2 regions of the Georgenia yuyongxinii genome follow, and region 2 is predicted to be linked to the other one. Evidence: riboswitches for the same ligand, from Rfam matches in the RefSeq annotation. Region 2 holds a riboswitch; the other holds the start of a gene.

Region 1 (15,538 bases), 720 kb from region 2:
AGCACGGCCACACACATGCCGGCGTCGTTCGCCGAGATCATCGCCGACTTCGAGGCGCTGGCCCCGGCGGACCGGCTGCAGCTGCTGCTGGAGTTCAGCCGTGGTCTGCCCGCCCTGCCCGAGCGGTACGCCGACCACCCCGAGCTGCTCGAGCCGGTCCCGGAGTGTCAGTCGCCGATCTTCCTGCTCACGGAGGTCGAGGGCACCGGGGATGACGCCACCGTGCATCTGTACTTCTCAGCGCCGGAGGAGTCGCCCACCACGCGCGGGTTCGCCGGGATCCTCCACGAGGGGCTCGACGGGCTCACCGCTGAAGTGCTCCTCGCCGTGCCATCGGACGTCTACAACCAGCTGGGGCTGGCCGAGGTGGTCAGCCCGCTGCGGCTGCGCGGCATGGCCGGGATGCTGGGCCGCATCAAACGCCAGGTGCGGGAGAAGATCGCCGCGTAGCCGCGTAGCCGCGTAGCCGCGTAGCCGCGTAGCCGCACGCGCCGCCCGTCGCCGGAGCGCCGGAGCCGGTCGTGGCGCCGGGCTACCGAGGGCAGTACACCTAGGCGGCGTCTTCCCGACGGAGCGCCCCGGGGAGCCGAGCCACCGTGGCGTCGACGGAGGCCGGGCCGTCGAGGTTCTCATCGGCGATCACGGCCTCGATGAGCCCGTACGCGGCGAACGCGAGGGTGCGGCAGAACGCTTCGTCGCGGTGCGGGCAGGGGTCGCCGTCGCCGAGCAGCTGGGCGGTGCGGTGCACGAGCCGGTCGCACACGCGCCTCACCACGGCCGGGTCGCCGTCCCGGCCGAGGACCGGGGCGTAGACGGCGCGCCGCTCGGCTACGTGCTCGAGCAGCTCGCCGAGCCACGTGCGGTAGCTGCCGGGCGCCGGCGCCGAGTCGATGTGATCGAGCAGGTCCTCCACCACGGTGCCGGCGAGCTCGGAGACGTCGGTGAAGTGCTTGTAGAACGTGGTCCGGTGCACCCCCGCCACGCGGCACAGCTCGGTGATGTCGATCGTGCTGGGCGGGCCGGTCTGCGTGAGCTCCACCAGCGCGCGCTGCAGCGCCCCGATGGTGCGCCGCGGGCGCGGGTCCGCCGCCCTCTTCGTCTTGGTCATGTCCGAAATTATCGGATCATCCCGGTGCGGCAGGATGGTCAGGACGCGGCCGGAACCAGCCACGGCACCTTCCTGCCAAGGAACGTCCGAATACCGCTTGGCAGCGCTGGAAACGGGCCGATCGGGCCGCGCACGCGGTCCGGCAGGCGACTTTCCCCGGAATTCTTCCACTTCCCGCCCACCAGCCTTTGCGCTACGTTCGCGGTGCGCGCACCACAACCTGAAGAACTCGCCCCCTACCAGCGCCGACGCGGTTGTCGGCAGGGACCGCGTGACGAGCGCCGCGAGGTTCGAGACCGACGCCCGCCAGATTTCTGCGTGGCTCCGCTCCGGGGGACTCCTGGAGGGGAAGTGCCGTGGTCCAGCTCGCGCCCAACACCGGCCGTCAGCGCTCGGAGCTGATGGTCTCCAAGGGATGGATCCAGGGCGTGGCCCTGGTGATGCTCTTCGGCTTCTTCGTCATGGGCCTGCTGGCCCTGCGCACCTACACCGACTCGATGCCGCTGCCCGAGCAGGTGGTCGGCGAGGACGGGCAGGTCGTCTTCACCGGTGAGGACATCAGCACCGGCCAGGCGATCTTCCTGCGCCGCGGCCTGCAGCAGTACGGCTCCATCGTCGGCCACGGCGGCTACCTCGGGCCCGACTACACCGCGGACTACCTGCGCCGCTCGGCCACCTTCGTGGAGGACGAGCTGCGCGCCGCCGGCGCGCAGGATCCCAGCGACGAGCTGGTCGAGATGTTCCGCACGAACCGCTACGACGAGGCGACCGGCACCCTGGTGTTCACCGACCTGCAGGTCCAGGCCTTCGACGCCGTCCAGCAGCACTACGCCGACTTCTTCGGCTCGCCCACCACGCAGTACGGCCTCATCCCCGACGCGATCACCGACTCCGACGACATCCACGCCCTCACGTCCTTCTTCGCGTGGACGGCGTGGGCGGCCGCGGCCGAGCGGCCCGGGCACGACTACTCCTACACCAACAACTGGCCGCCCGAGCCTCGGGTGGCCAACGGGCCCACCGCGGACATCCTCGTGTGGAGCGGGCTGTCCCTGACCGCGCTGCTGGTCGGCGTCGGCGCCCTCTTCGCGCTCTACGGGCGGTGGAGCCGCAACGTCGGCTGGCACAGCACGGAGGCGCCGGCGCTGTCGTTCAAGCAGCCCGGGGAGGTGGCGGTCACCCCCGCCCAGCGGGCGACCGCATGGTTCTTCTTCGTCGTCGCGCTGCTCTTCCTCGGTCAGACGCTCCTGGGCGGTGCCATCGAGCACTACCGCGCCGAGCTGTCCGACTTCTTTGGCCTCGACCTCGCCCGGGTGCTGCCGTACAACCTCGCCCGGACGTGGCACGTGCAGCTCGCGGTGCTGTGGCCGGCGGCGTCGTTCCTGGCCGCCGGGATCTTCATCGCGCCCTACATCTCCGGGCGCGAGCCGAAGAAGCAGCACTGGCTGGCCTACGGGCTGCTCGGTGCCGTGGCGCTGGTCATCGCCGGCTCGTTCGTCGGGGAGGCCATGAGCATCTTCGGCGTCAAGGCCGTCGCCGGCTCGCCGCTGTGGGACCAGCAGTGGGAGTACCTCGACCTGCCCAAGATCTGGCAGGGGCTGCTCGTGATCGGCATGTTCCTGTGGATCGCCATCATCTGGCGCGCGATCCGGGCCCGCCTGAAGACGGAGCACCGGGGCAACCTGCCGTGGCTGTTCTTCTACGCCGGCCTGGCCATCCCGGGCTTCTACGCCGTCGGCCTGCTCGCCGGCAACCAGACTCACCTGACCGTCGCGGACTTCTGGCGCTTCTGGGTGGTGCACCTGTGGGTCGAGGACTTCCTCGAGCTGTTCACCACGGTGATGGTCGCCTACATCTTCGTGATGCTCGGCGTGGTCCGCCGGAAGATCGCCATGCAGGTGATCTTCCTCGACGTCATCCTCTACTCCGCCGGTGGCGTCATCGGGACCATGCACCACCTGTACTTCTCCGGCACCCCCGTGGAGCACATGGCCCTCGGCGCCTTCTTCTCCGCCCTGGAGATCATCCCGCTGACGTTCCTCACCATCGAGGCCTGGAGCTTCCTCCAGCTGGGCTCGCGACAGGAGTTCCGCAGCTCCGCGCCCTTCCCGCATCGCTGGGCGGTGATGTTCCTCGTGGCCGTGGGCTTCTGGAACTTCCTCGGCGCCGGTGTGTTCGGGTTCCTCATCAACCTGCCGATCGTGTCCTACTTCCAGATCGGCACCGCCCTGACGGCCAACCATGCCCACGGCGCGATGATGGGCGTGTACGGGATGATGGCTGTCGGCCTGGGGCTCTTCGCGCTGCGCTACCTCATCCCGCCCGAGAAGTGGCCCGACCGGCTCGCCAAGATCTCCTTCTGGTCCCTCAACCTGGGGCTGGCGTGGATGATGTTCGCGACGCTGCTGCCCCTGGGGGTCATCCAGCTGTGGTACTCCGTCAACGACGGCTACTTCGAGGCCCGCTCGCTGAACTTCATCACCCAGCCCGGCAACGCCGTCCTGGAGTGGCTGCGGATGCCCGGCGACCTCGTGATGATCATCGGCGGGGTGCTGCCGTTCCTGTGGATCACATGGCTGGGGGTGCGCCACCGCATCCCGTCCACCACGCTCGAGGTGCCCCAGGAGGCGCTGTTCGTCGAGGAGCAGCCGGTCACCGCCGTCGTCAACGAGCGCGGCGCCGTGGTCGGCGAGACCATCGCCGAGGCGCGGCCGCGGTACGGCTCCGACCGCCGCGACGACGGCGCCACCGGGGCGGGCGGGCCGGGGCGCGACGGCGGAGGGGGCACCTGATGGGTGACGTGGGCATCCTCGTGTGGCTCGCCGCCGGCTACGGGGTCTTCCTCCTGGCGGTGGCCCACGGGATCGACGCCCTCGCCCGGCGCACCGCGACCCGCACGACGGCATGGCGCTCGGGCGCCTTCACCTACCACGCGGACCACGACGCCTGGCTGTGCCCGGAGGACCAGTGGCTGTGGCCGCAGTCCTTCGACCCGGGCAACCGGGTCATGCGGTACCGGGGCAGCCCGGCCGTGTGCAACGCCTGCCCTGTCAAGGCCACCTGCACGGCGTCGGAGCACGGCCGGGAAATCAGCCGCAACGTCGACCCGTGGCCCAGCTCGGAGGCCGAGCGGTTCCACCGGGCAGTCGCCTGCACCGTCGTCGTCCTCGGTGCGATGTGGCCCGCGGCCATGATGATCGGCGGTCGCACCGTGTCCGAGCTGCTGGTGCTCGGCGCGGCCGTGGTCGTCATCGCGGCGGGCAGCTGGCCGTTGTGGTCCCACCTGCACCGCAGCCCCGCCGGGTTCCCCGACGGCGTGCCCGTGGTGACCCTGGACGACACGGTCGCCGCCCGGGAGGTGGCATCTGCTCGGGAGACGCGCCGGCGGACCGGGTACCGCAGCGACCGGCGCACCGCCGGGCCCGTCCCCGTGCAGCTCCGCACCCGCCGGCCGGACGTGCCCATGGCCCCCGAGCGGGCCGACCGCGACGCCTTCACCACCCGGTGGGGCGCGTTCGAGACCGCGCCGGACGGCGAGGTCCCCGGCGGCTGGAGCAGAAGGGGGAAGCGATGACCTGGCAGGTGGTGGTGGCGGTCGTCCTCGTGGTGGCCGTGGTGGTGCTGGCCACGTCCGTGAAGGTGCTGCGTGAGTACCAGCGCGGGGTGGCGTTTCGGCTGGGCCGGCTACGCCCGCCGCTGACGCCCGGCGTGCGCCTGATCTTCCCCGGCGTGGACAAGCTGGTGCGGGTGGACCTGCGGGTGGTCACCCTGACCATCCCGCCGCAGGAGGTCATCACCAAGGACAACGTGCCCGCCCGGGTCAACGCCGTCGTCCTGTTCAAGGTCACCGACCCGGTGCGGTCGGTGATGGAGGTGGAGAACCACGCAGTCGCCACCTCTCAGATCGCCCAGACCACGCTGCGCTCGGTGGTGGGCCGGGCGGACCTGGACACGCTGCTCGCCCACCGCGCCGACCTGAACGAGGATCTCGCGCGCAGCATCGACGCCCAGACCGAGCCGTGGGGCGTGCACGTGCAGGTGGTGGAGATCAAGGACGTGGAAATCCCCGAGGCGATGCAGCGGGCGATGGCGCGCGAGGCCGAGGCCGAGCGTGAGCGCCGCGCCAAGATCATCAACGCCCGTGGCGAGCTGCAGGCCTCGGAGGAGCTGCGGCAGGCCGCCGACACCCTCAGCCGCAGTCCCGCCTCGCTGCAGCTGCGCTACCTGCAGACCCTGCTCGAGCTCGGCGCGGACCAGAACTCCACCGTCGTCTTCCCGCTCCCGATCGACATCATCGGCCCGTTCCTCGGCAAGCTTCCGCAGCTGATGGACACGTTCGCCGGCGCCCAGGGCAACGGGCACCACCGGCCGGCGCGGCCAGCCGCGTCGCCCGAGCAAAGTCCGACGCCGCCACCTGAGCCGACGCCGCCACCTGAGCCGACGCCGCCACCTGAGCCGACGCCGCCACCTGAGCCGACGCCGCCACCTGAGCCGGTGGCGACGCCTGGACCGCAGCCCGCGGCGGCGACCGCACCTCATCGGGCACATGATGGTCGGGAGCGCCCAGAAAGGGGTCACCCATGAACGAGACCACGCCCTCGGCGTCGACGACACCCCCGGGATCGACCCCGCACTCGGCGGCAACGAACCGCACCGGACAGACCACCGCCGCAGCAGCCGAGCCCTGGACCGACCGGCCGGCTCGCTCGAACCACGGCCTACGCGCCGTCGTCCTGGGCGCCGTCCTAGCCGTCCTCGCGCCGCTGTTCGGCTTCCTCGGGGGGACGATGGCGGGCGCGCCTACCGACACCGCCGCCGTCGACCCGATCTACCTGTGGCTGTGGGCCGGCTTGGTGCTCGGCGGCGTCGGGGCGGTGGTCGCCTTCGTGGGCGGGTTGCGCCTATTGCGCGCGAACCGGGGGCGGTGACGCGTCGTTCGGTGGGGAGGCGTCGATCGGTGGTCAGTGCGGCAGCACCCGCGGTGTCGGCCGGGTGACGGCCTCGCGGGCGCGCCGGGCCGCCGTAGCCACGAGCGCCTCGAGTGGTCCGCGTCCACGCGCCCGGCGCCACAGCACGGCCACGACGAGCACCGCCGCCACCTGCGCCAGGTAACCGGGCACGGCCGGCAGCACGTCCAGAGGGGAGCTGAGGAACACCACGTGCGCCGAGTACAGCGTCAGCGTCATGCTCCCCGCCGCGGCCAGCGGGGCGATCGCCAGCCGCACGCCCGGTGAGCGCACGCCCGCGACCAGCAGGAGCGCGCCGAGCAGCGCGACGGCGCAGCCGCCGGTGTGGAGCAGGTCCAACGGTGTCGCCGTGTGCGGGGCGTCGACCGCGAGCCACCACCAGGTGGTCGTCGGCGTGGTCCCGCTGCCGCCCCACACGAGGATCTCGGTGACGTCGTCGGGGCTGAGACCCGCGGCCGGGGCGGTGGCGTACAGCGCGTCCGCCCCGCCGACCGGGCCCAGCAGCACGCGGGAGAGGCCCCAACCGACCAGGGCGGCAACCGCACCACCGAGCAGCAGGCCCCGCGCGACGCGGGGGGCGGAGAGGTGGAGGCGGCCGATCGCCAGCCCCGCACACAGGTACGCCAGCCACGGAAGCGCCGGGTAGACCCCGGTCAGGGTCAGCTCGCCGAGGAGCCCGGCCGGGTTGGTGAACAGCATCGCGAAGGACGGGTTCGCCCCGGTGGGCATCGGCAGCGCCGGGCGCACGAGGTGGCTGACGACCGGGACCAGCAGCATGATCGCCGCCCCCAGCACGACCAGCGTGCGTGTGGGCAGCAGCACGAGCGGGATGGCCAGCAGGAACAGCACCGCGTATGCCGCCAGGATGACGTCGGTGACGTCAGAGTCGGCGAAGCCCAGGGCGAGCCCGATCAGACCGATCGCCAGCGCCCGCGTAGCGAGCATCGCCGCGACGCCCCGGAAGGCCGCCCGGCCGACCTGCCGCCGGCCGGTCATGAACGCGACGCCCACGCCGGCGAGGACGGCGAACGTGGCCGCCGCGCGTCCGGCGGAGAGGGCGTAGGTCCAGGTCTCGTTGCCAGCGGCGTCGACCGCCCAGAGCGAGTGCACCGCCATCATGCCCAGCAGGGCGACGCCGCGGGTGGCGTCGACACCGACCAGCCGCGGCCGTGCCGGCGCCGTGCGGGCAGGCGCCGTCTTCGCAGTGCTGGTCATGGCACCAGCGTGGACCTCCTCCGGCCGCGGCACATCCCCCGGCGGGCGGCGCGCACCCCCGCCGACCGGCGGGGGCGCGGACTACCGGCTCCTTCCCGCCCGTCGGCGGGGTTTCTGCGGGATCATGGCCACGGCGTGAGGGAGGCAGCCCGTGATCCGCGTGATGGTCGTCGACGACGAAGGCCTCGTGCGTTCCGGCCTGCGCCTGATCCTGAGCTCGGCGGCCGACCTGGAGGTGGTCGCCACCTGCGACGGCGTGCACGCTGTGGAGGAGGCCGACCGCCACCACCCCCACGTCGTCCTGCTGGACCTGCGCATGCCCGAGGTGGACGGCCTCACCGTGCTGCGGGCCCTCGTCGCACGCCCGCAGCCGCCCGCCGTGGCCATGCTCACGACGTTCGACACCGAGGACTACGTGGCCCAGGCCCTGGGCCTGGGCGCTGCCGGCTTCCTGCTCAAGGACACCGAGCCCGAGCAGCTCGTCCATGCCGTCCGGGTCCTGGCGGCCGGGGGCAAGATCCTCTCGCCGAAGGTCACCGACGCCGTCATCGGTGGCTACCTCAGCGCCAGCACCCCCGGGCCCGTGCGCGCCCGGATCGCGACGATGACCCCGCGCGAACGGGAGGTGCTCGCCCTCATCGGGCGGGGCCTGCCCAACGCCGACATCGCCGCCCGTCTCCACCTCAGCCCCGCGACGGTGAAGGACCACGTCAGTGCCGTGCTGACCAAGCTCGCGGTGGCGAACCGGGTCCAGGCGGCCGTGCTCGCGCGCGACGCCGGCCTCGCGCAGACGGCGCCGGAGCGATGAGCACGCCGTTCAAGGCACTCGGCACGCCGCTCAAGCCGGCGCTGAGCACACCGGTCAAGCAGGTCCTGGTCGACGCCGGACTGGTTGCCCTGGCCCTGGCCGACGCCGTGTTCAGCTCGGCCCGCGAGGGCGGCTATCCCCTCATGCTGTCGGTGGTCGCCGGACTCGGGCTCGCCGTCCGCCGTCGTTGGCCGTACGTCGCTTTCGCGTTGACGATGCCGGCGCTCTGGGTCGCCTACGTGCTCGTCGCCCCCGTGGTGGCGCTGTACACCGTGGCGGCCCGGGACCGGGCGCGCACGCCGTTGGTGGTGTGCGCCGTCCTGACCGCCGCCGGGTACTACCTGCCCTGGCCGATCACCCGGTTCGACTTACGTGTCAGCTCCCGTGAGCTGCTCGGCCTCGTGTACACGATCGTCTACGTGGGTGCGCCGCTCGGCCTGGGCCTGCTCAGCCGCACCCGGCGGGTGCTGGCGGACCAGCTCGCACAGCTCACCGCCGGCCGAGCCCGGGAGGAGCACCTGCAGGCCGAGCGTGCGCTCGCCGATGAGCGGGCCCGCCTCGCCCGCGAGATGCACGACGTCGTCTCCCACCAGGTGAGCCTGATCGCCGTGCAGGCCGGCGCGCTGCGGGTCACCGCTCCGGACGAGACGACCCGCGAGACCGCCGGCACCATCCGCGAGCTGAGCGTGCGCACCCTGGACGAGCTGCGGCGGATGATCGGCGTGCTGCGCGCCACCGGCGGCGCGCCGGTGGATCTGGCCCCGCAGCCGCGGCTGACCGACATTCCCCGGCTCGTGCGCGAGTCCGGGCTGGACGTGGCGGTGGACCTCTCGGCGGTGGCGGGCCGATCCTGGGCCGAGCCGACCGAGCGGGCCGCCTACCGCACCGTGCAGGAGGGGCTGACCAACGTCGGCAAGCACGCCCCCGGCGCGTCCGTGAGTGTGCAGGCCTCTCCGCACGGCACGGGACTCCTCGTCACTGTGCGCAACGGCCCGTCCGCGGGCGAGCCCCCGGCACCCTTGCCGGAGAGCGGTCACGGCCTGGTCGGGCTGCGCGAGCGCGCCGAGCTGCTCGGCGGCACCCTGTGGGCGGGCCCCACCCCGGACGGCGGGTTCCTCATCCGCGCCGTCCTGCCCGACGCCGTCGTGGAGGGGGTCGATCCGGCCTCGGCGGGCGCCGACCCGGCCGAGAGGCAGTCCGCCGTCGGCGGCGCCGGCGCCGAACATCGTGGGCCTGAGCGGCCCGGGCACTGATCCCGCGCAGCGGGCGGCTCGTGTCGCGGCGAGGCGAGTGCCGGGGGTCGCCACGACTGCGATCCTATACCCCCAGGGGGTATCGTGGTGGTGAGGCGACGGAAGGGGCGGGGAATGAGGGCTCCGCACGTACAGGATGGGCCGTCCGGCCCCCACGCGAGAGGCGAGGGGGAGAACCCCGCCGGTGCGCAACCCATCAGCGAGGCACACGCCGAGCATGCGGCGGGCGTCGGTCACGCCGGTCACGCGAACCACTCAGGCCATGGCCACGGTGATCACGTCGGGATGTTCCGCCGGCTGTTCTGGATCATGCTCGCGCTCGCAGTCCCGACCGTGCTGCTCAGCGACATGTTCGCCTCGATCGTGGGCTATTCGCTCCCCGACCTGTCCGGGCTGAGCCTCGTTGCGCCGGTGCTGGGGACCGTCATCTATGTGTGGGGCGGGCGGCCGTTCCTTAGCGGCGCTGTCTCGGAGGTCAGGGCACGCAAGCCGGGAATGATGCTCCTGATCGGCATGGCGATCACCGTCGCGTTCGTCGCCTCCTGGGGCGCCACCCTCGGCCTGCTCTCCCCGGAGCTGGACTTCTGGTGGGAGCTCGCACTCCTGGTGGTCATCATGCTCCTCGGCCACTGGCTCGAGATGCGCTCGCTCGCCCAGACATCCTCGGCACTGGACTCCCTCGCCGCGCTGCTGCCCGACCAGGCCGAACGCGTCGAGGGCGACCGGGTCGTCACCATCGCACCATCGGAGCTCCGGCTCGGCGACGTCGTCATCGTCCGCCCCGGCGGTCGGATCCCGGCCGACGGGGAGGTCGTGGAGGGTGCCGTGGACGTCGACGAGTCGATGATCACCGGTGAGTCCCGACCCGTCCGGCGCCGCCTCGGCGACCACGTCGTCGCCGGCACCGTCGCCACCGACAACGCCCTGCGCGTCAGGGTCGACGCCGTGGGCGAGGCGACAGCGCTGGCCGGCATCCAGCGACTCGTCGCCGAGGCCCAGGGCTCCACCACCCGCGCCCAGCTTCTCGCCGACAAGGCGGCCGGCTGGCTGTTCTGGTTCGCCCTGACGGCCGCCGCCATCACGGTCGCGATCTGGTCCGTTGTCGGCAGTCCTGACTTCGCGATCATCCGGGCGATCACGGTCCTGGTCATCGCGTGCCCCCACGCCCTGGGCCTGGCGATCCCGCTGGTGGTCTCGATCTCCACCGAGCGCGCCGCGAAGGGGGGCGTCCTGGTCAAGGAGCGGGCTGCCCTGGAGCGGATGCGCACCGTCGACGCGGTCCTGTTCGACAAGACCGGCACCCTGACCACGGGCGCGCCCGCCCTGCACGACGTCGTCACGACAGGTCTCGACGAGGCCGAGCTCCTCGCCATGGCCGGCGCCGCCGAGGCCGACAGCGAGCACCCGCTGGCCCGCGCCATCACCGCGGCGGCCGTCGACCGTGTTCTCGACGTGCCCCGCGCGAGCGACTTCTCCGCCTCGACCGCGGTCGGCGTCAGTGCCGTCGTGCACGGGCGACGGGTGGCCGTCGGCGGGCCCAACCTGCTTGCCGAGAACGGCCTTGCCCCGTTGCCGCAGACCGCCGCCTGGTCCGACCGGGGCGCGACCGTCCTGCACGTCCTGCTCGACGGGCAGGTCGCCGGGGCGCTGGCCCTGGAGGACGAGGTCCGTCAGGAGTCGCGCGAGGCGGTCGCCGCCCTGCACGCACTGGGCGTCCACGTCGCCATGATCACCGGCGACGCCGAGCCGGTGGCCCGAGCCGTGGCGGCCGAGCTCGACATCGACCAGGTCTTCGCGGGGGTGCGGCCGGAGCACAAGAGCGAGAAGGTCCTCGAGCTGCAGCGTCAGGGCCGCACCGTGGCGATGGTCGGCGACGGCGTCAACGATGCCCCGGCCCTCGCGCAGGCCGACGTCGGCATCGCCATCGGGGCCGGGACCGACGTCGCGATCGCGTCCGCCGGCGTCGTCCTCGCCTCCGACGACCCCCGCTCCGTCCTGTCGGTCATCCAGCTCTCGCGCGCCGGGTACCGGAAGATGAAGCAGAACCTGTGGTGGGCCGCCGGGTACAACCTCGCCGCCGTGCCGCTCGCCGCGGGCGTGCTCGCCCCGGTCGGGTTCGTCCTGCCCATGGAGGTGGGCGCGCTCCTGATGTCCGTCTCGACGATCGTCGTCGCCGCCAACGCCCAGCTCCTGCGCCGACTCGACCTCAGTCCCGGAGCCACGACGACGGAGCCACCACGACGACGGCGGCCCGCACCGAGTGGTGCGGGCCGCCGTGAAGGTCGGTCGGGCGTCAGCCGATCCGGATGAACACCGGGCTGGAGTGCGGGATCGCACCCTCGTACAGGGCGGTACCCGGCTGGCGGGCGGCGATGTGGTTGCCGTTGCCGGTGTAGATGCCCACGTGGCCCGGCCACCAGACGAGGTCGCCCGCCTGGGCCTCGGCGGCCGAGACCCGCGTGCCCGCGTTGGCCTGGGCGCTGGAGGAGCGCGGCAGACTGATGCCGACGTTGGCGAAGACATACTGGGTGAAGCCGGAGCAGTCGAACCCTGCCGGGGTGACGCCGCCGTAGACGTACGGCGTGCCGACGAACTGGCGGGCGTAGTTGACGATCGCGCTCGCGGAGGCGGCCGGTGCCGGTGCGGGGGCCGCCTCGGTGGCGGCGGCGGTCTCGGTGGCCTCGGCCAGTGCCGGACGCTCGCCGGAGCGGGACGCGGCGGCGGCCGGGCGTTCCACCGCGACGGTGACGACGCGGGGGGCCTTGGCGACCGCCTCGAGCGTCTCCACGCTCCACGTGACGTCGGCCGGGGCCACGACACTGGGGGTGGTGATCATCGCGGTGACGGCCTCGGCGGCGGCGGCGGAGATGTCGACCCGCGGCAGCGCGGTGGACTCCGAGCCGGCGGCGGTGGCCGAGGAGGCGGCAATGGTCAGGACCAGGCCGGAGGAGGCGACGGTGGCCAGACCCCGTCGTGCGCCCGGACCCATGCGCTGACCGAGCTCGGTCAGCGGCGTCGAGGGACGGCAGGCCCGGCGGTGCCGCGCGGTGGTGCTGGTGCTCATCGACTCTCCAGTTCCTCCGGGGTGAGCTGTCGGGTTCGGGCAGGAGATCGCCCGGTGCGCCGTCCTGGCCGCACTTCACCCCAAGGCCCTTGCGGGCCGCGAACACTGGTTCCCCCGTCCCCGCCGCGGGTTTGTACGACCCCGGGTGGCGGCAGGGTTCGGACTCCACCCGGAGACTTCGGGACGGGTAGTGCCCGAAGCAGGCATGACATTACCGGAACTTCAGTGCGGAAAGTTACGGCCGAATAACGCGTGTCACCGATTGGTCACGACGGCGGCACCTGTCACCACCCGTTGGACGTGCTTTCAGGGGACCTTTGTCCCGGCCGCGAGCACCCGCACAGCAGCACTTGTCAACAAAAATCGGACCTTTTGCGTCAGTAGGGGTACGCCGGATCACTCGTGGCTCGGTGGTTCGTCCACCTCGCCCGCGGCCCGTCGAGCCAGCACGAAGAGAAGGTCCGAGGCCCGGTTGAGGTAGGTCAGTGCCACGGCACTGACCGCGTGACCGGCCGCGCGGGCGCCCACCGCGTGACGTTCCGCCCGGCGCACCACGGTTCGCGCGTGGTCCAGGGCGGCCCCGGACGCGGTGGCGCCGGGCACCACGAACACCGGGCGCAGCGGACGTTCGACGACCAGGGCGTCGATGAGGGCCTCCAGGCGGGTGACCATGTCGTCGGTGACCCGAGAGACGCCGTCGGTCAGGTGGTGCCGCCGCTCCGGGTGGGTGGCAAGATCAGCGCCCACCACGAACAGCTCACGCTGCAACCGGAGCACCTCCTCGGCCAAGGACTGGTCGCCGCAGGCCGCGCGCGCCACGCCGAGGACGGCCACGGCCTCGTCGACGTCGCCGCCGGCGTCCACAAGCGCGTCCGCCTTGGACACTCGGCCACCGAGGAACATGCCGGTGGTCCCGTCGTCGCCGGTTCGGGTGTAGATCGTGGGGCTCACCCGACGCAGCATGGCACTCTTCCCCGCGCCGGGCGGACGGTGGGACCGAATACCGCTGAGCCACGCAGATGGGGGAAGATAGCTGCTCAACAACAGAACAGACAGTCCTGACCCAGGGGAAGCCGGTCGAATTCCGGCGCTGACCCGCAACCGTAGGCCGGGCGGCCTTATCGCCCCGGCGAGCCGGGATGCCTGGCCGGGGCGAGAAGGCTCCATCCGTCGAGGTCTGCGGACGAGCCCGGAGCCGTGTGCCCGCGGCCGTCCGGCGTGCGCCGGGGCCGGGTGCCAGGTGCCGGGGCGTCCCCGACCGCACCCGAGAGGCACGTGCATGACATCGACCACCACCCGAGCGCACCGCGGGATCCTCGCGGCACTGGCCGCGACCGGGTTGCTCGCTCCCGCGCTAGGTGCCGCGCCGGCACTCGCGGCCGCACCGGCGCCGGCGCTCGCCGCAGCTGCGGCACCGGTGACCGCCTCGGCCCCGCCCGGCGCCACCTCTGCGGGCGCCTGCGCGGCCGGGGAGGGGGTCAGCGTCGTCGTCGACCTGACCGATCTCGGCGGCGAGCTGGAGGTCGGCTGTGCCACCGGTGATCCCGCGACCGGCCGTGAGGCCCTCGAGGCGGCGGGCTTTCCCGCCACCGACTCCCAGCCGGGCATGATCTGCGCCATCGCCGGCCTGCCCGACCCGTGCCCCACGGAGTTCGACGGCAGGTACTGGGCATACTGGTCGGCCGAGCCCGCGGGGGAGTGGACCGCCCGCACCGAAGGCGCCGACACCGCGGACCCGGCACCGGGCACCTTCGAGGGCTGGCGCTACAACGACGGTGCCACCGCCCCCGGCGCCACCCCGGCCGAGGTGGTGGCCGCCGCCGGGGCCACGGCGCAGGACGGCGCCGAGCCGCCCGCACCCTCGGAGGTGACGGCCGCCGACGACGCGACCCCCGCCGAGGCGACCACCGCGGCGGGCACCTCGGACGACGCCGGCACGAACCGGGGCACCGTCGCCGCGCTCGCCGGGGCCGTGGTCCTGCTGGTCGTCGCGGGCGTGGTCGCCCGGCGACGTCGGGCCTGAGCCGAGACGACGACGGCGGGCGGGTGGCAGTCATGACGACGGCGGAGCGTGCCCCGGCCGGGTCGGCGCCACGCGTCGTACCCGCCCGAGCCGCGCTGCACCCGCTCGCCTGGTGGGCGTGGGCCCTGGGGCTGGCCGTCGCGGTCGGTCGCACCACCAACCCGCTGGTTCTCGGGCTGCTGCTCGCCGTCGTCGTCCTGGTCGTGATGGCCTGCCGCGACGACTCGCCGTGGGCCCGCGCCTTCGGCGGCTACCTCGTGCTCGGCGCCGTCATCGTGGTGATGCGGATGGGGTTCTACGTGCTGTTCGGGCTCGACGGCGCCGGGCCGGTGGTGCTCGAGCTGCCCAGCGTGTCCCTGCCCGAGTGGGTGCGCGGCATGGAGCTCCTGGGACCCGTCCACCTGTACGGGCTGCTCGACGCGGCGGTCGGCGGCCTGCGCCTGGCCGCCCTCGTGGTGTGCTTCGGCGCCGCGAACGCCCTGGCGAACCCCAAACGGGCGCTGCGATGCCTGCCCGCCTCGCTGCACCACCTCGGTACCGCGGTGGTCGTCGCGGTGACGGTCACCCCTCAGCTGGTCTCCGCCGTCGCCCGGGTGCGACGGGCGCAGCGGCTGCGCGGGCTGGACGGCCGGGGGCTCCGCCCCGCCGTCGCCCTGCTGGTGCCGGTGCTCCAGGACGCGCTCGACCATGCGCTCGAGCTGGCCGCCTCGATGGACTCGCGCGGGTACGCCCGGGCCAGCCACCCCGGCGGCGACCGCCGCGTGGGGGCGGCGCTCCTGCTCGCCCTCGTCGCCGCGGTGCTGGGCACCTACGGCTTGCTCGATGCCACGTCACCCGCCTGGATGGGCGTGCCCCTCCTGTCGCTGGGCGGCGCCGTGGCGGTGGCCGCCTCGCTCGCCGCCGGCCGCCGCGTGCGCCGCACCCGTTACCGCCCCGACCCCTGGCGGGCGACGGAAGCCCTCGTGGCCGGCGCGGGCGCTCTCGCAGCGCTGATCGTGGCGGTGGCGGCCGCAGCCGACCCGGGGGCCTCGAACCCGCCCGCCGGCACCGCCCAGTTCCTGGCACTGCCGCCGGCCGCCGTCCTGGCCGCCGCCTGCGCG
Region 2 (15,538 bases):
CACGGGCATCGCGTTCCTGCTCGCGACCTTCCTCTCCCCGCTGGCCGCGTTCGTCCCGTACGAGGCCGCCACGCCAGCCCTGGTCATCGTCGGCTTCCTCATGATGATGCAGGTCACCGAGATCACCTGGCGCGACGCCGCGATCGCCATCCCGGCGTTCCTCACCATCGTCCTGATGCCCTTCTCGTACTCGATCACCGTGGGCATCGGCGCCGGCTTCGTCGCCTACGTCGTGCTCGCTGCCGCCAAGAAGGGCGGGGCGCGCCAGGTCCACTGGCTGATGTGGGTGGTCGCCGCCCTGTTCGTCGTGTACTTCGCGCTCGGGCCGATCGAGAACGCCCTGGGTCTCTGAGCCGGTCCGGCCGCTTCGGCCGGTCGCTCCTCCTGGAGGCCCCCACCCGCGAGCAGTCGCGGGTGGGGGCCTCCGCGCATCTGCCGGCCACGCCAGGGCGAGACTCCCCGCGACGGCGCCCGAGCAGGCCCATGCTCACAGTGCGCAACCTCACCGCACCTCCGGTAGTTACCTCTAGTAATTAGCGGTGCTAACGATCTAGCATGGCACCGGTATGTCAGACAACCTTTCGTCCCGTGCCGGTCGACCCGACCTGGCGACCAACGTGCGCATCGCTGTCCTGCGCCTCTCCCGCCGGCTTCGCAGTGAGTCCGGCGCGCTCACGGAGGCCCAGCACTCCGTGCTGTCCGCCCTCGTCCACATCGGACCCATGAGCCCGGGCCAGCTCGCCGAGCACGACAAGGTCCAGCGACCCTCGATGACCCGCACGGTCGCCGCCCTCGAGGAACGTGGGCTCGTCACCCGGGCGGCCAACCCCGACGACAAGCGGCACGTCGTCGTCGCGGCCACCGAGGCCGGCCGGGAGCTGGTCAAGGAGATCAAGCGCCGCCGCAACGCCTGGCTGAACAAGGGCCTGGCTGGGCTGACGCCGGCCGAGCGGGACACCGTCGCCCAGGCGGCCGTCATCTTGCGAAGGATGGTGGAGAAGTGACCCGTACCTTCTACTCGCTGCGTTACTTCAACTACCGCCTCTGGTTCGTCGGTGCCCTCGTCGCCAACGTCGGCACGTGGATGCAGCGGGTGGCCCAGGACTGGCTGGTGCTCACCGTCCTCTCGGACGACTCCGGCTTCGCCGTCGGCATCGTCACCGCCTTGCAGTTCCTGCCGGTCCTGCTGCTCAGCCCGGTGGCCGGTGTGCTCGCCGACCGGCTGCCCCGCCGCAAGCTGCTCATCGGCACCCAGGCCGGGCTGGGAGTGCTCGCCGCCGGCCTGGGCGTCATGGTGCTCACGGAGACCGCCGAGCTGTGGCACGTCTACGTCTTCGCCCTGGCGCTGGGTGTGGTCAGCGCGCTGGACGGCCCGGTGCGCCAGACGTTCGTCGCGGAGATGGTTCCCGCGAGCGACCTGCCCAACGCCGTCGGGCTGAACTCCACCTCCTTCAACGCGGCCCGCCTGATCGGGCCGGGCCTTGCCGGGCTGCTCATCGCGGCGGTGGGGCCGGGCTGGGTCTTCATCATCAACGCGGTCTCCTTCGCCGCGACGATCTTCTCCCTGACGCTCATGCGCACCCGTGAGCTGCACGAGCTTCCCCACGCCCCACGCGGCAAGGGACAGGTGCGTGCGGGACTCGCCTATGTGCGACGGCGCTCGGACATCGTGGTGATCATGGTGGTCGTCGGCGTCGTGGGAGCCTTCGGTCTGAACTTCCAGCTCACGTCCGCCGTCATGGCCAGGGAGGCCTTCGGCAAGGGGGCGGGGGAGTACGGCATCCTCGGCTCGATCCTGGCCATCGGCTCGCTCACCGGCGCGCTGCTGGCCGCCCGGCGCAAGCACCCCCGCGTCCGCCTCGTCATCGGTGCGGCGCTCGCGTTCGGGGTGACCATGGGCGTCCAGGCGTTCATGCCCACCTACGAGCTGTACGCGCTGCTGTGCATCCCGGTCGGGCTGTTCTCCCTGACCATGATGACGGCGGCGAACACCGCGGTGCAGATGTCCACCGAGCCCGCTATGCGCGGCCGCGTGATGAGCCTGTACATGATGGTGTTCCTCGGCACCACGCCCATCGGCTCACCCGTGATCGGGTGGGTCTCGGAGGCCTGGGGTCCGCGCTGGTCGGTCGGCGTCGGCGCCATCGCCTCGATCCTGGTGGCGGTGGTCGCGGCCCTGTGGGTCAAGCGGTCCTGGCACGTGCAGGTGCGCTACCAGCGGCTCGGGCGGCCTCACCTCGTGGTGGAGGGCCCGGGCGAGCGGCATGCCCACCAGGCCGAGCGGGCGGAGCGCGAGCTGGCCAAGGCCACCCTCGCCAAGGACGAGGCACAGCAGGGCAGCGAGACGGCATAGTCCGCGCCGCACGGATGGCACCTGCCTTCTAGGGTGAGGTCCCATGACCGAGTCCACCGCCTTCCACGAACAGCTCCTGGCCGAGGAGGCGGAGCTGCGAGTGCCCACATTCGGCAAGGACGACGCCTGGATGCTGGGCAGCCAGATGCGCGCCGCCGCCGCTGAGCGTCGGCTGCCGATCGCCATCGGCATCGTGCTCGCCGGACAGCGCGTCTTCCATGCCGCGCTCGAGGGGTCCAGCGCCGACAACGACGGGTGGTTGGCGCGGAAGACGGCGGTCGTGCTGCGGTACGGGCGCAGCTCCATGGGTGTCGGTGAGCAGTTCCGGGTCGCGGGCAAGGACTTCGACCGCGACAGCCGGCTCGACCCCGCCGCGTTCGCCGCGCACGGCGGTGTCTTCCCGCTGGTCCACACCGGCGGTGCGCTGCTCGGTGCGGTCGGCGTCTCGGGCCTGCCGCAGCGGGAGGACCACGAGTTCGTCGTCACCGAGCTGCGGCGGTACCTCGATACCCGCGCGTGACGGCCGCCCGGACGGGCGCGCGGCCGCCCGCCGACGAGCACCACCGCCCGCATTGCGGCCCCTTCTCCCGCACGTCATCGTGGGTCTACCGACGGTCCCGCACGTCATCGTGGGTCCACTGACACGGGAGGGCAGCTCGATGAGCGAGTCGACGGCGGGCAGCGCCCGCGAGAAGGCAGACGAGGCGAAGGCCCTTGCGGACGCCGCCGCCAAGAACCTGCAGGACACCCGGCTCGACGACGACGCGGTGGCCGACAAGGACGTCGAGGCCACCGGAGTGACGTCAGGCGAGCCGGAGGACAAGCCGGTGCTGCGGACGGACGAGGGGCCCGGCGAGGAGCTGACGGGACCGGGATCGCCCATGTCGTGACCAGGGGTGGGTCACTCATGGCGTGAACCGCCCGCCCATGCTCGTTGCCGCCTGGCACGCCGGGCAGCGGCCGCACCTCCGCACCGAGACGGGTGCTCCGGTGGCCGTTCGGTGCCGCCGTTCGTCCACCAGAGTCTCGAGCCGCGCCCGCCACGTGCGGTAGACCGGCACGACGGTGGTCAGCTCCAGGCTCGTCGTGGTGCCGTTCTGCAGCAGGAGCCGTGCCTCCGTCACGACGGCGACTCCCGCGCGGGTCAGCCCGTCGTAGCAGGCCGCGAGCCGGAGCGACGACTCGTGCCGGGAGCGCCCCGGCGGTGGCACCTCCTGGGCGACCCAGACGTCGTCGTCCCGGATCAGGAGATCGATCCGACCGTGGAAACGTCCATCGAAGAACCCGCCGCCGTGGACGGCCTCGATGCCCGGGCGAAGGGCCGCGAGCGTGGCATCGTGGTGGGCCCTCAGCTCCTCGCCGTCGCGCGGGGCGGGCAGCTCGCACACTCCGGCCCGGCCGAACGCGCCTTGGAGCGCCGCCCGCACGTCGCCGGTGTGGTCCGGCGCCGCCCCCGGTGACCCCGCGTGCCTTGGCGCCGCCGTCCACGCCTCCGTCGCGCTGTCGTCGCCGGCGGTCAGTTCACGCAGCCCGCCGAGGCGCGCCTCGACCTCGTGCAGCACCGCCCACTCGCAGTCCGCGGCGCGCGCGAGGTCGCCGGGCTCCAGCACTGCCTCGCCGTCGAGCACGAACACCGGCCTCACCTCCGATGGCGGTCACCCTGCCACCGGGCGGTGACATCTACGGTGTCGCCACCACCTGGCACTCCTGCGGGGTAGAACCGAAGAGGAGGATCTCGTACCGGGCGGTGCCGCCGGCCGCGACCGTCGGCACGTGGCCGTACCCCGCGGCGACCGGCTCGCCGTCGGCCGTGCACACGGCGCTGACCTGGACTGCCTCGAGATCCTGCGGGAGGGTCGAGGCGAGGCGGCCGGTGATGGTGGGGTTGAGCGGGTCGTCGTGGATGGTCAGCCCGTCGAGCCGTAGGCCCGCCTTCGGCGTCTTGGTGTGACCGGCGCCGGGGACGGAGGTCTTCTCGGCCAGGGTGGCCACCACCGAGTGCGTGGCGTCCAGGGTGGCCACGGTGCTGCCCTCTGGCGCGAAGACGTCGGCCACGAACAGGGTCGACTCGCGGCCGGGGACCTGTACCTCGGCCGTGGAGTCCTTGGACAGGACCGCGCCGTCGGCGTCGTAGGTGGTGATGCCGACGGTCACCCGCACCGTGGCGGCCGTGCGGTTGACGACCGTGCCGAATGCGACGTCGTGCTGGTCCGTGCTGAGCAGGCCGAGGTCCTCGACCGCGACGCCCTCGGCCAGCGCCGCCTTGGTCGAGCCGGGCTCCGCCGCGGACAGGGCGGAGTCGGCAGCCTCGCTGGTGACACCGGCACCGGCGGCGGCGTCATCGGTGGCGACGGAGACGTCCGGCACCTCGTCGACCACCAGGACAGAGGGCTTGGGAGAGGCGCAGCCGGCGAGCACCGCGATCGCACCCACGGCGGCGGCGGCGCGGGCGAGGTGGCGGGGAGCCGGGTGCATCGTGTGTCTCCGGGAGTTTCGGGGTGGTCCTGTCCTAGTATTCGGCATCCTTGACGAAAACATGACAGAACGGTTCACGAACGTTGCCGAACGCACACGGTTCCGGACCGGACCTGCCCCGGTTGGTCACCCCATTCGCTCCAGCAGGTGGTCGACGCAGGCGGTGAGGGCAAGGACGTCGCCCGGGTCGACGGCAGGGAACATGCCGACACGCAGCTGGTTGCGGCCGAGCTTGCGGTAGGGCTCGACGTCGACGATGCCGTTGGCCCGTAGCGTGGCCGCCAGGGCTTGCGCGTCCACCGTCTCGACGAAGTCGATGGTGCCGACCACGGGGGAGCGGTGCGCCGGCTCGGCCACGAACGGTGTGGCGAGCGGGTGCGCCTCGGCCCAGCCGTACAGCGCGGCCGACGAGGCCGCCGTCCGCCCGGAGGCCCAGTCCAGGCCGCCGTTCTCGTTGAGCCAGTCGACCTGCTCCGCGAGCAGCACCAGCGTGGCGACCGCGGGCGTGTTCAGCGTCTGGTCCTTGCGCGAGTTGTCGACGGCGAGCTGCAGGTCGAGGAAGTCCGGCACCCACCGCGAGGCCGTGACCTCGGCCACGCGCGCCAGGGCAGCGGGGGACAGCACGGCGAGCCAGAGCCCGCCGTCGGCCGCGAAGCTCTTCTGCGGTGCGAAGTAGTAGACGTCGGTCTGAGCGAGGTCGACGGCGACGCCGCCGGCGGCCGAGGTGGCGTCCACCACCGTCAGGGCGCCGTCGTCGGCCACCCGCTCGACCGGGGACACCACCCCGGTGGACGTCTCGTTGTGCGGGTAGGCGTAGACGTCGACGCCCTCCGCCGGCGCGCAGCGGGCCAGGTCGCCAGCGGCGGCGGCGCGGATGTCGGAGGCGGCCAGGAACGGCGAACGGTCGGTGGCCGTGGCGAACTTGTGGCCGAACTCGCCGAAGTCGGCGTGCTGCGCGCGCTCGCGGACGAGGGAGAAGGTCGCGGCGTCCCAGAAGGCCGTCGACCCGCCGTTGCCCAGCACCACCTCGTAGCCGTCCGGGGCGCCGAGCAGCGCGGCGATCCCCTCGCGGACGCGGCGCACCAGGTGACGCACGGGCGCCTGACGGTGGGAGGTGCCCAGCACGGTGGTGCCCAGGGCGGCGAGCATGTCGACCTGCGCCGGGCGCACCTTGCTCGGCCCGCAACCGAAGCGGCCGTCCGCCGGGAGCAGGTGGGTGGGGATGGTGACGGTCTCCATGACTGCGGATCATCCCATCCGTCGTCATCCCGTCCGCGCCGGTGTCCACCGCCGCGCGCGAGGGACGCCTGAGCCCTTCGTCCCACTCCCTGCCCGATTTGCACCAGATGATGGGCGGCGCACCTCGATGTGCCGCCCAGCCGATCCACGGAGCCGACGTGACCATGACCGACCTCGCGCCCGCGGGCGCCCTCGACACCGACAGCACCTGGCTACGCCGGGCCGTGCGGCGACCGTTCGCCCTGATGCTGGCCTCGTCCGTGCTCAGCCTGATCGCGTCGTTCGTGCTGTCGGTGGATGCGGTGCGCCTGGCCGCGAACCCCGATGTGGTGCTGACCTGCGACATCAACAGCGCGATCTCCTGCGGCACCGTCGCCCAGGCGTGGCAGGCGAGCCTGTTCGGCTTCCCGAACGCCTTCCTGGGGCTGGTCACGGAGCCGGTGGTCGTCACGATCGCGCTGGCCTCGCTCGCCGGCGTGCGCTTCCCCCGGTGGTTCATGGTCACGGCCCAGGGCGTGTACCTCCTCGGGCTCGTGTTCGCCTACTGGCTCTTCGCGCAGTCGTACCTGGTCATCGGTGCGCTGTGCCCGTGGTGCCTGCTGGTCACCGCCTCGACCACGACCGTCTTCACCAGCCTGCTGCGGGTGAACATCCTTCAGAACAACTTCCGCCTGCGGCCCGGTACCCATGCCCGCGCGATGTCGCTGCTGCGCACGGGTGTGGACTACGCGGCCGTCGTCGTGGTGTTCGTGCTCCTGGCCGCCGCCATCATCGTGAAGTACCACAACGAGCTGTTCGGCTGACGCGCCGGTCAGCCGCGTAGGGCGCGCTGAACCTCCAGCACGTGCGCGGACCAGCCCGCCGTGCGCCCGCACACGTACAGGGCCGCGAGCAGGTTGGCCGGCACGCCGACGTGGTCCAGCAGGACCGCACCCCAGAACAGCGCGCCGGGCCGGTAGCCGGCCGCGTCACCGTCGGCGGCCCGGGCGAGCGCCGTTCCGCCGGCCTGGGCGACCGCCTCGGCCACGTCCAGACGGGCGGCACCCACCCGCAGGCAGGCCGCTCGCAAGAGCTCGCCGCGCGCGTCGTCGGGCAGGTGGGGGTCCCCGAACCCGGGCAGCCTGCCGTCCCGGGCAAGATGTTCCGCGACGACGGCGGCCGGGTCATCGGTGCGTTCGGCCTGCTCCATCAGCGCCAGCGCCCTGGCCGAGCCGCCGCCCCCGAGCGGCCCGCTCGCCACGGCGACGGCGGCCGAGAGGCACGCTGCGACGTCGGCGCCCTGCTCGGCGGCGAGCCGTGCGGTACGGGTGGACGGGGAGAGCCCGTTCTCGGCGAGGGTGAGCCAGAAGGTGTCCAGCGCCGCGACCGCGGCCGGGTCCGCCTCACCGCGCCACCGCACGAGGAAACGCTCGGTGATCGTGCGGGCGAGGTCGACCTCACGCTGCGGCACCGCGGGCACGTCCTCGCCGCGGGCCGACTGGGCGACGAAGCTCAGCGTCATCACCGACGCCCGCGCGAGGTCCTCCCGGGCCTGGCTCGCCGGAATGTCCACGAGGGGCCGGTACGCCCAGACAGGCGTCAGCTGGGCGAGCGCCGACTGCACGTCCACCCGCACGTTGCCCGTGCGCACCGGGAGGTTGAACGGCTCGGCGGGCGGCAGGCCGGACGAGTCCGTGCCGTCCACCAGGAGGCCCCACAGGCGCTCGAACGGGGTGCCGAGCAGGTCCGCGACCGGCCGGCCGCGGTACACCGGGGTGCCGGTCGCGGGCGCCAGCGCGAAGATCGCGGCGCCGTCCGTGCCGTCGCCGGGGGTGCGGGCGTCAGGTGTGGTGGACATCACCGCGCAGGATAGGCGCCCGCGGGCCGGGAGGAAGAATCGGTCCGGCCGGTACGGGGCTCGACCGTCCCGCCGGGCCCTCGGGAGCTGCGGCCCTGCCCTCTTGTCGGCGGACCTCCCTATCCTGGGCCTAGAAGACTCCCGGCGGTGCCGGGCCGACGGCGCCGGGCGGCGTCAGGCACAAGGAGCGTGGGACGCGTGAGCGACCTGATCGACACGACGGAGATGTATCTCAAGACGGTCTACGAGCTTGAGGAAGAGGGCGTGGTGCCCCTGCGCGCCCGCATCGCCGAGCGGCTGGGGCACTCCGGCCCGACCGTCTCGCAGACCGTCGCCCGGATGGAGCGTGACGGTCTGCTCGTGCTGACCGGCAACCGCCAGCTCCGCCTGACGGACGAGGGCCGGGCGCGGGCCACCAAGGTCATGCGCAAGCACCGCCTCGCCGAGCGACTGCTCACCGACGTCGTCGGGCTGGACTGGCCATTCGTGCACGAGGAGGCGTGCCGCTGGGAGCACGTCATGAGCGAGCGGGTCGAGCGCCGGCTCGTCGAGCTGCTCGGCCACCCCCGGGTGGACCCGTACGGCAACCCGATCCCCGGCCTGGAGCACCTGGGCGACGACGCACTCGCGACCCTGCCGCACGTCGAGGTGCGCTCGCTGGCCGACGTCGCGGCCGAGCGCGTGCCCGCCGGGGCGGTGGGTGCCACGCGCAGCGTGGTGGTCCACGCGGCGGTGACCGGGGCGGCGGTGGCCCACGCCGCGGGCGGCGCGGGGGCGGAGTCGCAGACGGTGCCCTTCGAGGTCGAGCTGGCACGGATCGGTGAACCCCTCCAGGTGGACGTCGACCTGCTCGGCCGGATGGCCGATGCCGGTCTGCGCCCGGGTGTGCGGGTAGAGGTGACCGTGCGGCCCGAGCTCGAGCTGGTCTCGTTGCACGCTCCCGGCTCGGACACCGTGCTGGACCTGCCGGAGGACATCACGCGGCACCTCTTCGTGACGCGCTGACGTGCTGATACGGGCCGCGCACGCACGCCGTCCTGGCTCGTGACCGTTTCGTGATCTACGCCACGGTTCGTTACACAACCGTGACATCTGGGTTTGCGACCACGTAGTCTCGCAACCGCCTCATGGAAACCTCCATTTCCGAGGCCCCCGGGCGGGGACCGAACCCTGCCGCCACCCGGGGTTGACCCGACACCGCGGCAGGGGCGGGGGACCCACATCTCGGACCTGGGCATCCAGGCCCTTGGGGTAAAGCGCGGCCGGAGACGGCCCGCCGGGTGACCTCTCACCCGAACCCGACAGCTCACCCCGCAGGCAGCCAGGAGAGGCAGTACGTGACCATCAGCACCAACGTCGACGCGCGCCACCGCGCCCCGCGTCGTCCCAGCACCCCTCTGACCGTGCTCGGCCGGGGCGTCGGACGCAAGGCCCGCCGTGGCCTGGCCGCCGTCGCTGCGTCGGGCCTCGTCCTCACCGTTGCGGCGACGGGCGCCAACGCTGCCCCCGCCGACGGCGACACCTCGGCCATGCCGAAGGTGGACATCTCTGCGGCGGCCGCCGAGGCCGTGACCGCCATGGTCACCACGCCGACCGTGACCGTCCCCGCGGACGTCACCTGGAGCGTCGAGACCGTCACGGCGGAGGCCACCCCGGCCCCCGAGCCGGAGCCGGAGCCCGTCGTCGAGCCCGAGCCCGTCGTCGAGCGCGAGACCGCTGCGGCGTCCCGCTCCGGCGCGCGTGCCGAGCTGCCGGCCGCCACGCAGGCCGCTCCCGCTGCGGCCGCCGCACCGGCGCCGTCGGCCTCGGCCAGTGCGATCGTCAACTACGCCCGCCAGTTCATCGGCACGCCGTACGTGTACGGCGGCGGCACCCCGGCCGGCTTCGACTGCTCGGGCTTCACCAGCTACGTCTTCGCCCACTTCGGCATCAACCTGCCCCGGTCCTCCAGCGCCCAGAGCGGCGCCGGCACCGTGGTCTCGGCGGCCCAGGCGCAGCCCGGCGACCTGGTGTGGTGGCCCGGCCACGTCGGCATCTACACCGGCAACGGCAACCACATCGCGGCCCGCAACCCCGGCACCCCACTGGCGGAGACGCCGCTCTACCGCGCGAACCCGACGTTCATCCGGGTGGCCTGACCTCCGGTCCAGAACAAGGCGTGATCGTCGTCTCGCTCGAGCGGCCCGTCCCTGCAGGGGGCGGGCCGTTCGTCGTAGAGGCGAGGCTGCCGGGTGACCGAAGGGCTGGGACCGGTCGAGCGTACGCACCGGGACGAAGCTCCCCATGTCCCGACCGTGCCGCAACGCCCAGCCGGCTCATTCACCCGCTCAGCCCGACAAACGGGACGCGTTCGAGTCCTCCGAGCATGTCCTGGCCCGGCATGGGCGAGAACGGGGCACAATGAGGTCAAAGGATGACCAAGCGACGGAAGGGCGGGTCATGGCGCACGAGAAGGTAGTGGTCGTCGGCGTCGACGGCTCCGAGGCGAGCCTCGCCGCGGTGGACTGGGCAGTGGCCGAGGCGAAGAGAACCGGCTGGCGGCTCCACATCGTGTGCGCCTACGCGTTGCCGTCCTTCACCGCCGCCTCGCTCGACGGCGGGTACGCCGCCATGGACGACACCGCCATCCAACAGGGCGCGCAGGCCGTGATCGACGAAGCGCTCGCCCGCACCGCCAGCTCCGGCGTGGTCGTCACCTCCGCTCTCGAGGCCGGTGACCCGGCCGGGGTGCTGGTCGACCTGTCCCGCGAGGCGAGCCTGGTGGTGGTCGGCACGCGCGGCGGCGGCGGCTTCACCGACCGCCTGCTCGGCACCGTCTCCTCGGCGCTGCCCGCGCACGCGCACTGCCCCGCGGTGATCGTCCCGGTCCGGGAGGGCCGCTCGTACACGCCGGTGCGGCGCATCGTGGTGGGCGTGGACGGCTCGGACTCGGCGAAGATCGCCCTGCGACGCGCCGTGGACGAGGCGGCCCTGTGGGACGCCGAGCTGTCCGCGGTCGCCGCGGTGCCGATCGCCACCGGCGCCGGCGCCATGGCGTGGCTGCCGGCCACGGTGGACCGCGATGAGGTGCTCGCCGACGTCCGCGAGGGCCTCGGCGTCGCGGTGACCGCCGCGGTCGGCGACCGTCAGGTGCGGGTGCGTCAGCACGCGCTGGACGGGAACGCGGCGGCGCTGATGGCGGAGTTCTCCACCGCCGTCGAGCTCGTCGTCGTCGGCACCCGCGGACGCGGGGGCTTCGCCGGGCTGCTGCTCGGCTCCACCAGCCAGGCGGTGCTGCACCACGCGGCGTCGCCCGTGATGGTGGTGCCCGCCCGCATCAAGGACGAGGGCCTCAGCCCGACCGACGTGCCGTGGAACGCGTGACGGGCCGCATCGACGACCGGCGTCCGTAGCCCGGACGTGCGGAGGGTGCGACGGGTGGGACTCCCGCCGCACCCTCCGTCTCGCGTGCCGCCGACCACGACCGGCACGCCCCCGTGGTGGGCACCTGGGGTGCCCACCATGTCCGTAGGTGGTGCGCTGCTTGGCGCCGAGCAGAAGACCGGTTCTGGCGATCCGCTCCCGCGCGCACCTCTATCGAAGCGCTCCGCGGGCCCCCGCGCACCCGGAACGACCGGCGCAATTTGGGGCAGCTCGCCGTGTCCCGCCCAGATCAGGGCGTGCGCCCCGCCTCCACGGCCTCCTCGTGCAGCACGTCGGTGAGCGTGTCCAGCGCCAGGTGCAGGTCGTCCTCGGCGATGTTCAACGGCGGTGACAGGCGGATCGTCGTGCCGTGCGTCTCCTTGACCAGGATCCCGCGTGCCGCGAGCCGCTGGCACGTCTGGTAGCCGCTCAGGCCCAGCGCGGGCTCCACGTCGAGGCCGGCCCACAGCCCGACCGTCCGGGCGCCCGCCAGCAGTCCCCGCGCCACCAGCACCTCGACCCGCTCGTGGAGCACAACGCCCAGCGCACCGGCCCTGGCCTGCAGGTCACCCGGGGCGAGCAGGTCCACCACGGCCAGCCCGACGGCGCACGCCAGCGAGTTGCCACCGAACGTCGAGCCGTGCGTGCCCGCGCTGAACACCTCGAGCACGTCGCGGCGCCCGACCACCGCGGACACCGGCAAGATGCCCCCGCCGAGCGCCTTGCCCAGGGTGGTGAGGTCCGCACGCACACCGGCGAGGTCCTGGGCGAGCGTGGTGCCGGTGCGGCCCAGGCCGGACTGGACCTCGTCGAGCACGAGCAGCACGTCCGTGGCGGAGCAGAGCTCGCGGAGCCGGGGCAGGTAGTCCGCGGGCGGGACGATGACGCCCGACTCGCCCTGGACGGGCTCGACCAGCACCGCCACGGTCGTCTCGTCGATCGCCGCGGCGACGGCGTCGGCGTCCCCGTAGGGCACGATGCGGAAGCCGGGGGTGTACGGCCCGAAGCCGTCCCGCATCTGCGGGTCCTCGCTCATCGACACCACCGTGGTGGTGCGGCCGTGGAACGCCCCCTCGGTCACCACGATCGTGGCCGCCTCGTCCGGGACGCCCTTGACGTCGTACCCCCACTTGCGGGCGGCCTTCACCGCCGTCTCGACCGCCTCCGCGCCGGTGTTCATCGGCAGCAGCATCTCCGAGCCGGTCAGCTCGGTCACGGCCCGCGCGAACGGCTCGAGGAGCTCGTGCTCGAACGCGCGCGAGGTCAGGGTGATCTTGTCCAGCTGTGCCTTCGCGGCCGCCACGAGCGCCGGGTGGCGGTGGCCGAAGTTCAGCGCGGAGTATCCGGCCAGGCAGTCCAGGTACCGGCGGCCGTGGACGTCGGTGACCCACGAGCCCTCGCCCGTGGCGAGCACGACGGGCAGCGGGTGGTAGTTAGGGGCGAGGGCGCTCGGCGTCACAGCCGCCCCTCGGGGCGCGGGGGCGTGGGGCGCGTCGGGGTGTCCGAGCACGTGAGTCTCCGATCACTGGTCTGATGCCGACGGTAGGGCGCGACGGAGAGGGTTGGGAAGGGGGCGCGCCGCGTCGGGAATCCCAGGTCATGAGACGGTGCCGGTACTAGTGGACGCCGTCGGGCCGCATCGGGTTAGTCTTCCCGGCGATCCCCGCGACAAAGATGGAGCGTGACCAGCATGCGCAACACCGCCGTGCACCGTGCCGCCGACCTCCCGGTCCGCGCGCTGTGCCTGTGCTGTTGTCGCTGACCACTCCTCCCGCGGCGCCGATGCCGCACCCCCGCTCCTCGTCGCGTCCCTGATCGCCTAAGCGGCCGCCCGCGCGCGCGACCTCGAGCCCCTCGTCTCTCTGGCCTCACGGCGCCCTGTCCCGGACGCCAACCCCGTCGTGACGGCAGCTTTACATCGCCGTCGCCCTGCGCCGCGCACCGCGGCCTCACCCGAAAGGTCCTCCATGGCCACCACCACCACGCCCGGCACCGCCGCGCCGCGGCGCAGGCTGCGGCTGCCGTCGTTCAGCATGCAGATCCTCATCGGCCTCGCCCTCGGGGTGCTCCTGGGCTGGCTCGCCCTGAGCCTCGGCAAGACGCCCGAGGGCGAGGAGAACTGGCTCACCGTCACCCTCAGCACGATCGGCTCCTCGTTCGTCAACCTGCTCAAGGCCGTGGTCGCGCCCCTGGTGTTCACCGCCATCGTCGCCTCGATCGCGAACCTGCGCGGCGTGGCCAACGGCGCCCGCCTCGCCGGGCAGACCCTGCTGTGGTTCGCCATCACGGCGCTGGTCGCCGTGGCGATCGGCATCGGGCTCGGCCTGGTCATGCAGCCGGGCGTGAACTCCGGCGTCGACGCCGCCGAGGCCGGTGCTCCCGGGCGGACCGGCAGCTGGCTGGACTTCCTCCAGGGCCTGATCCCGCTGAACTTCCTCGGCCTGGGCGCCTCCTCGCAGCTCCAGACCGGCGACGACGGCGTCATCAGCGCCGTGACCACCGGCGTGAGCTTCAACGTCCTGCAGATCATCGTCATCGCCCTCGCGGTGGGCATCGCCGCGCTGAAGGTCGGCCAGAAGTCCGAGCCGTTCCTCACCTTCAACCGCTCGCTGCTGGCCGTCATCCAGAAGGTGCTGTGGTGGATCATCCGCCTCGCGCCGCTGGGCACCCTGGGCCTGGTCGGCCGTGCCATCGCCACGTACGGCTGGTCCTCGCTGACCTCCCTGGGCACCTTCGCAATCGCCATCTACGTAGGCCTCGCCCTGGTGGTCTTCGTGGTCTACCCGATCCTGCTCAAGACCCACGGGCTGTCGGTGCTGAGCTACTTCAAGGGCGCCTGGCCGGCCATCGAGCTCGCCTTCGTCTCCCGGTCCTCGATCGGCACCATGCCCGTGACCGAGCGGGTCACCCACCGCAACCTCGGCGTGCCGCGCGGCTACGCCTCCTTCGCGGTGCCGCTGGGCGCTACCACCAAGATGGACGGCTGCGCCGCGATCTACCCGGCCATCGCCGCGATCTTCGTCGCCCAGTTCTTCGGCGTGAGCCTGTCGATCACGGACTACCTGCTCATCGCGTTCGTCTCGGTGGTCGGCTCCGCCGCGACCGCCGGCCTGACCGGCGCGACCGTCATGCTCACCCTGACGCTGTCCACCCTGGGCCTGCCGCTGGAGGGTGTCGGCCTGCTGCTCGCGATCGACCCGATCCTCGACATGGGCCGCACTGCGGTGAACGTGGCCGGCCAGGTGCTCGTGCCGGTCATCGTCGCCAAGCGTGAGGGCATCCTCGACGTCGAGCAGTACCGCTCCGCCAACGCCGAGGACCTCTTCACCGAGGACGAGGACGCCGAGCTCGCGCAGGAGACGGCCGACGCCGCTCCCGCCGGGCAGGAGCCGGAGCTCGCGGCCGCCCGCCGCTGACAGCCCCGGCAGACGGACGGGCCGGTAGCGCGGGACTCCGCGCTACCGGCCCGTCGTCGTCGTGGTGACGAGTCGAGATCGAACTGGATCAGGCCTTGACGGCCAGCACCGGGGCGTCGACCGTGAGCAGGATCCGCTGGGAGTTGCTGCCGAGCACGAGCTTGCCGACGGGGGTGCGCTTGCGCAGGCCGATGATCACGAGGGACGCGTCGACCTCGGTGGCGATCGAGTCGATCTCCTCGGCGGCGTCCTTGCCCCGGACGAGCTGGCGGACCTTGCCCTCCACGCCCGCGTGGGAGAGGAGCCCGCGCACCTCGTCCAAGTCTGTCTCGCTGGCCAGCAGCGGGTCGCGGACGCCGTCGCCCTCGGAGACGTTGAGGACGACGAGGTCCTCCTCGTGCGCCTTCGCCTCGACGATGGCCCGCTCGAGCGCCGCGCGGCCTTCTGGCCTGGTCGTGTATCCCACAACGATGGTCATGACTGCATCATGGCGTGGACCCGCCCACGGCCGCATGGGAAAGAGGTCCTAATTATCCCAAAGTCCGTCCGGATGGCCGTGATGAAGGTCACCTCGTGCCGAGCGCACCCGGTCGACGACGGCGCGCGCCACCTCGTCCGGCCGGGTCTCCGGCAGCCAGTGCCCGGCGTCGAGCGCGACGAACCGGTAGTCGCCGTCGACCAGGGCCGCGGACCCCTCCGCCGCCGATCGACTGAGGGCGAAATCGTGCTCGCCGAAGACGTAGGTCACCGGCACCCGGACACGGCCGGGCAGGGCGGTGGCGTAGAAGGGGATCGCGCGGTACCAGTTCAGGGCGC

Evidence for each region. A riboswitch is a leader RNA that binds a small molecule or an ion and turns the genes downstream of it on or off. The one in region 2 is predicted to bind cyclic di-AMP.
Region 1: it holds a riboswitch for cyclic di-AMP, as region 2 does, so the genes downstream of both, FE374_RS19340 (C40 family peptidase) here and FE374_RS03020 (C40 family peptidase) in region 2, are expected to answer to the same signal.

The regions. Positions count from the first base shown of each region.
Region 1 is NZ_CP040915.1:4,093,554-4,109,091, reverse strand. It holds gene FE374_RS18725 (SufE family protein) at 1-450, shown strand, start outside; gene FE374_RS18730 (sulfurtransferase) at 1-1, shown strand, start outside; gene FE374_RS18720 (TetR/AcrR family transcriptional regulator) at 551-1,108, opposite strand; gene FE374_RS18715 (nitric-oxide reductase large subunit) at 1,510-3,900, shown strand; gene FE374_RS18710 (hypothetical protein) at 3,900-4,682, shown strand; partial or broken gene FE374_RS18705 (slipin family protein) at 4,679-5,479, shown strand; gene FE374_RS19610 (hypothetical protein) at 5,689-6,036, shown strand; gene FE374_RS18695 (heparan-alpha-glucosaminide N-acetyltransferase domain-containing protein) at 6,070-7,290, opposite strand; gene FE374_RS18690 (response regulator) at 7,442-8,098, shown strand; gene FE374_RS18685 (sensor histidine kinase) at 8,095-9,351, shown strand; gene FE374_RS18680 (heavy metal translocating P-type ATPase) at 9,466-11,661, shown strand; gene FE374_RS19340 (C40 family peptidase) at 11,645-12,415, opposite strand; cyclic di-AMP (ydaO/yuaA leader) riboswitch at 12,412-12,562, opposite strand; gene FE374_RS18665 (cob(I)yrinic acid a,c-diamide adenosyltransferase) at 12,812-13,366, opposite strand; cobalamin riboswitch at 13,483-13,559, shown strand; gene FE374_RS18660 (hypothetical protein) at 13,695-14,438, shown strand; gene FE374_RS18655 (energy-coupling factor transporter transmembrane component T) at 14,471-15,538, shown strand, end outside.
Region 2 is NZ_CP040915.1:644,067-659,604, forward strand. It holds gene FE374_RS02965 (NCS2 family permease) at 1-352, shown strand, start outside; gene FE374_RS02970 (MarR family winged helix-turn-helix transcriptional regulator) at 567-1,004, shown strand; gene FE374_RS02975 (MFS transporter) at 1,001-2,353, shown strand; gene FE374_RS02980 (heme-degrading domain-containing protein) at 2,397-2,873, shown strand; gene FE374_RS02985 (hypothetical protein) at 3,013-3,243, shown strand; gene FE374_RS02990 (hypothetical protein) at 3,259-3,987, opposite strand; gene FE374_RS02995 (hypothetical protein) at 4,034-4,828, opposite strand; gene serC (phosphoserine transaminase) at 4,955-6,067, opposite strand; gene FE374_RS03005 (vitamin K epoxide reductase family protein) at 6,232-6,870, shown strand; gene FE374_RS03010 (citrate/2-methylcitrate synthase) at 6,879-7,904, opposite strand; gene FE374_RS03015 (metal-dependent transcriptional regulator) at 8,103-8,909, shown strand; cyclic di-AMP (ydaO/yuaA leader) riboswitch at 9,084-9,239, shown strand; gene FE374_RS03020 (C40 family peptidase) at 9,242-10,042, shown strand; gene FE374_RS03025 (universal stress protein) at 10,344-11,267, shown strand; gene rocD (ornithine--oxo-acid transaminase) at 11,557-12,765, opposite strand; gene FE374_RS03035 (dicarboxylate/amino acid:cation symporter) at 13,274-14,722, shown strand; gene FE374_RS03040 (universal stress protein) at 14,811-15,200, opposite strand; gene FE374_RS03045 (alpha/beta fold hydrolase) at 15,249-15,538, opposite strand, start outside.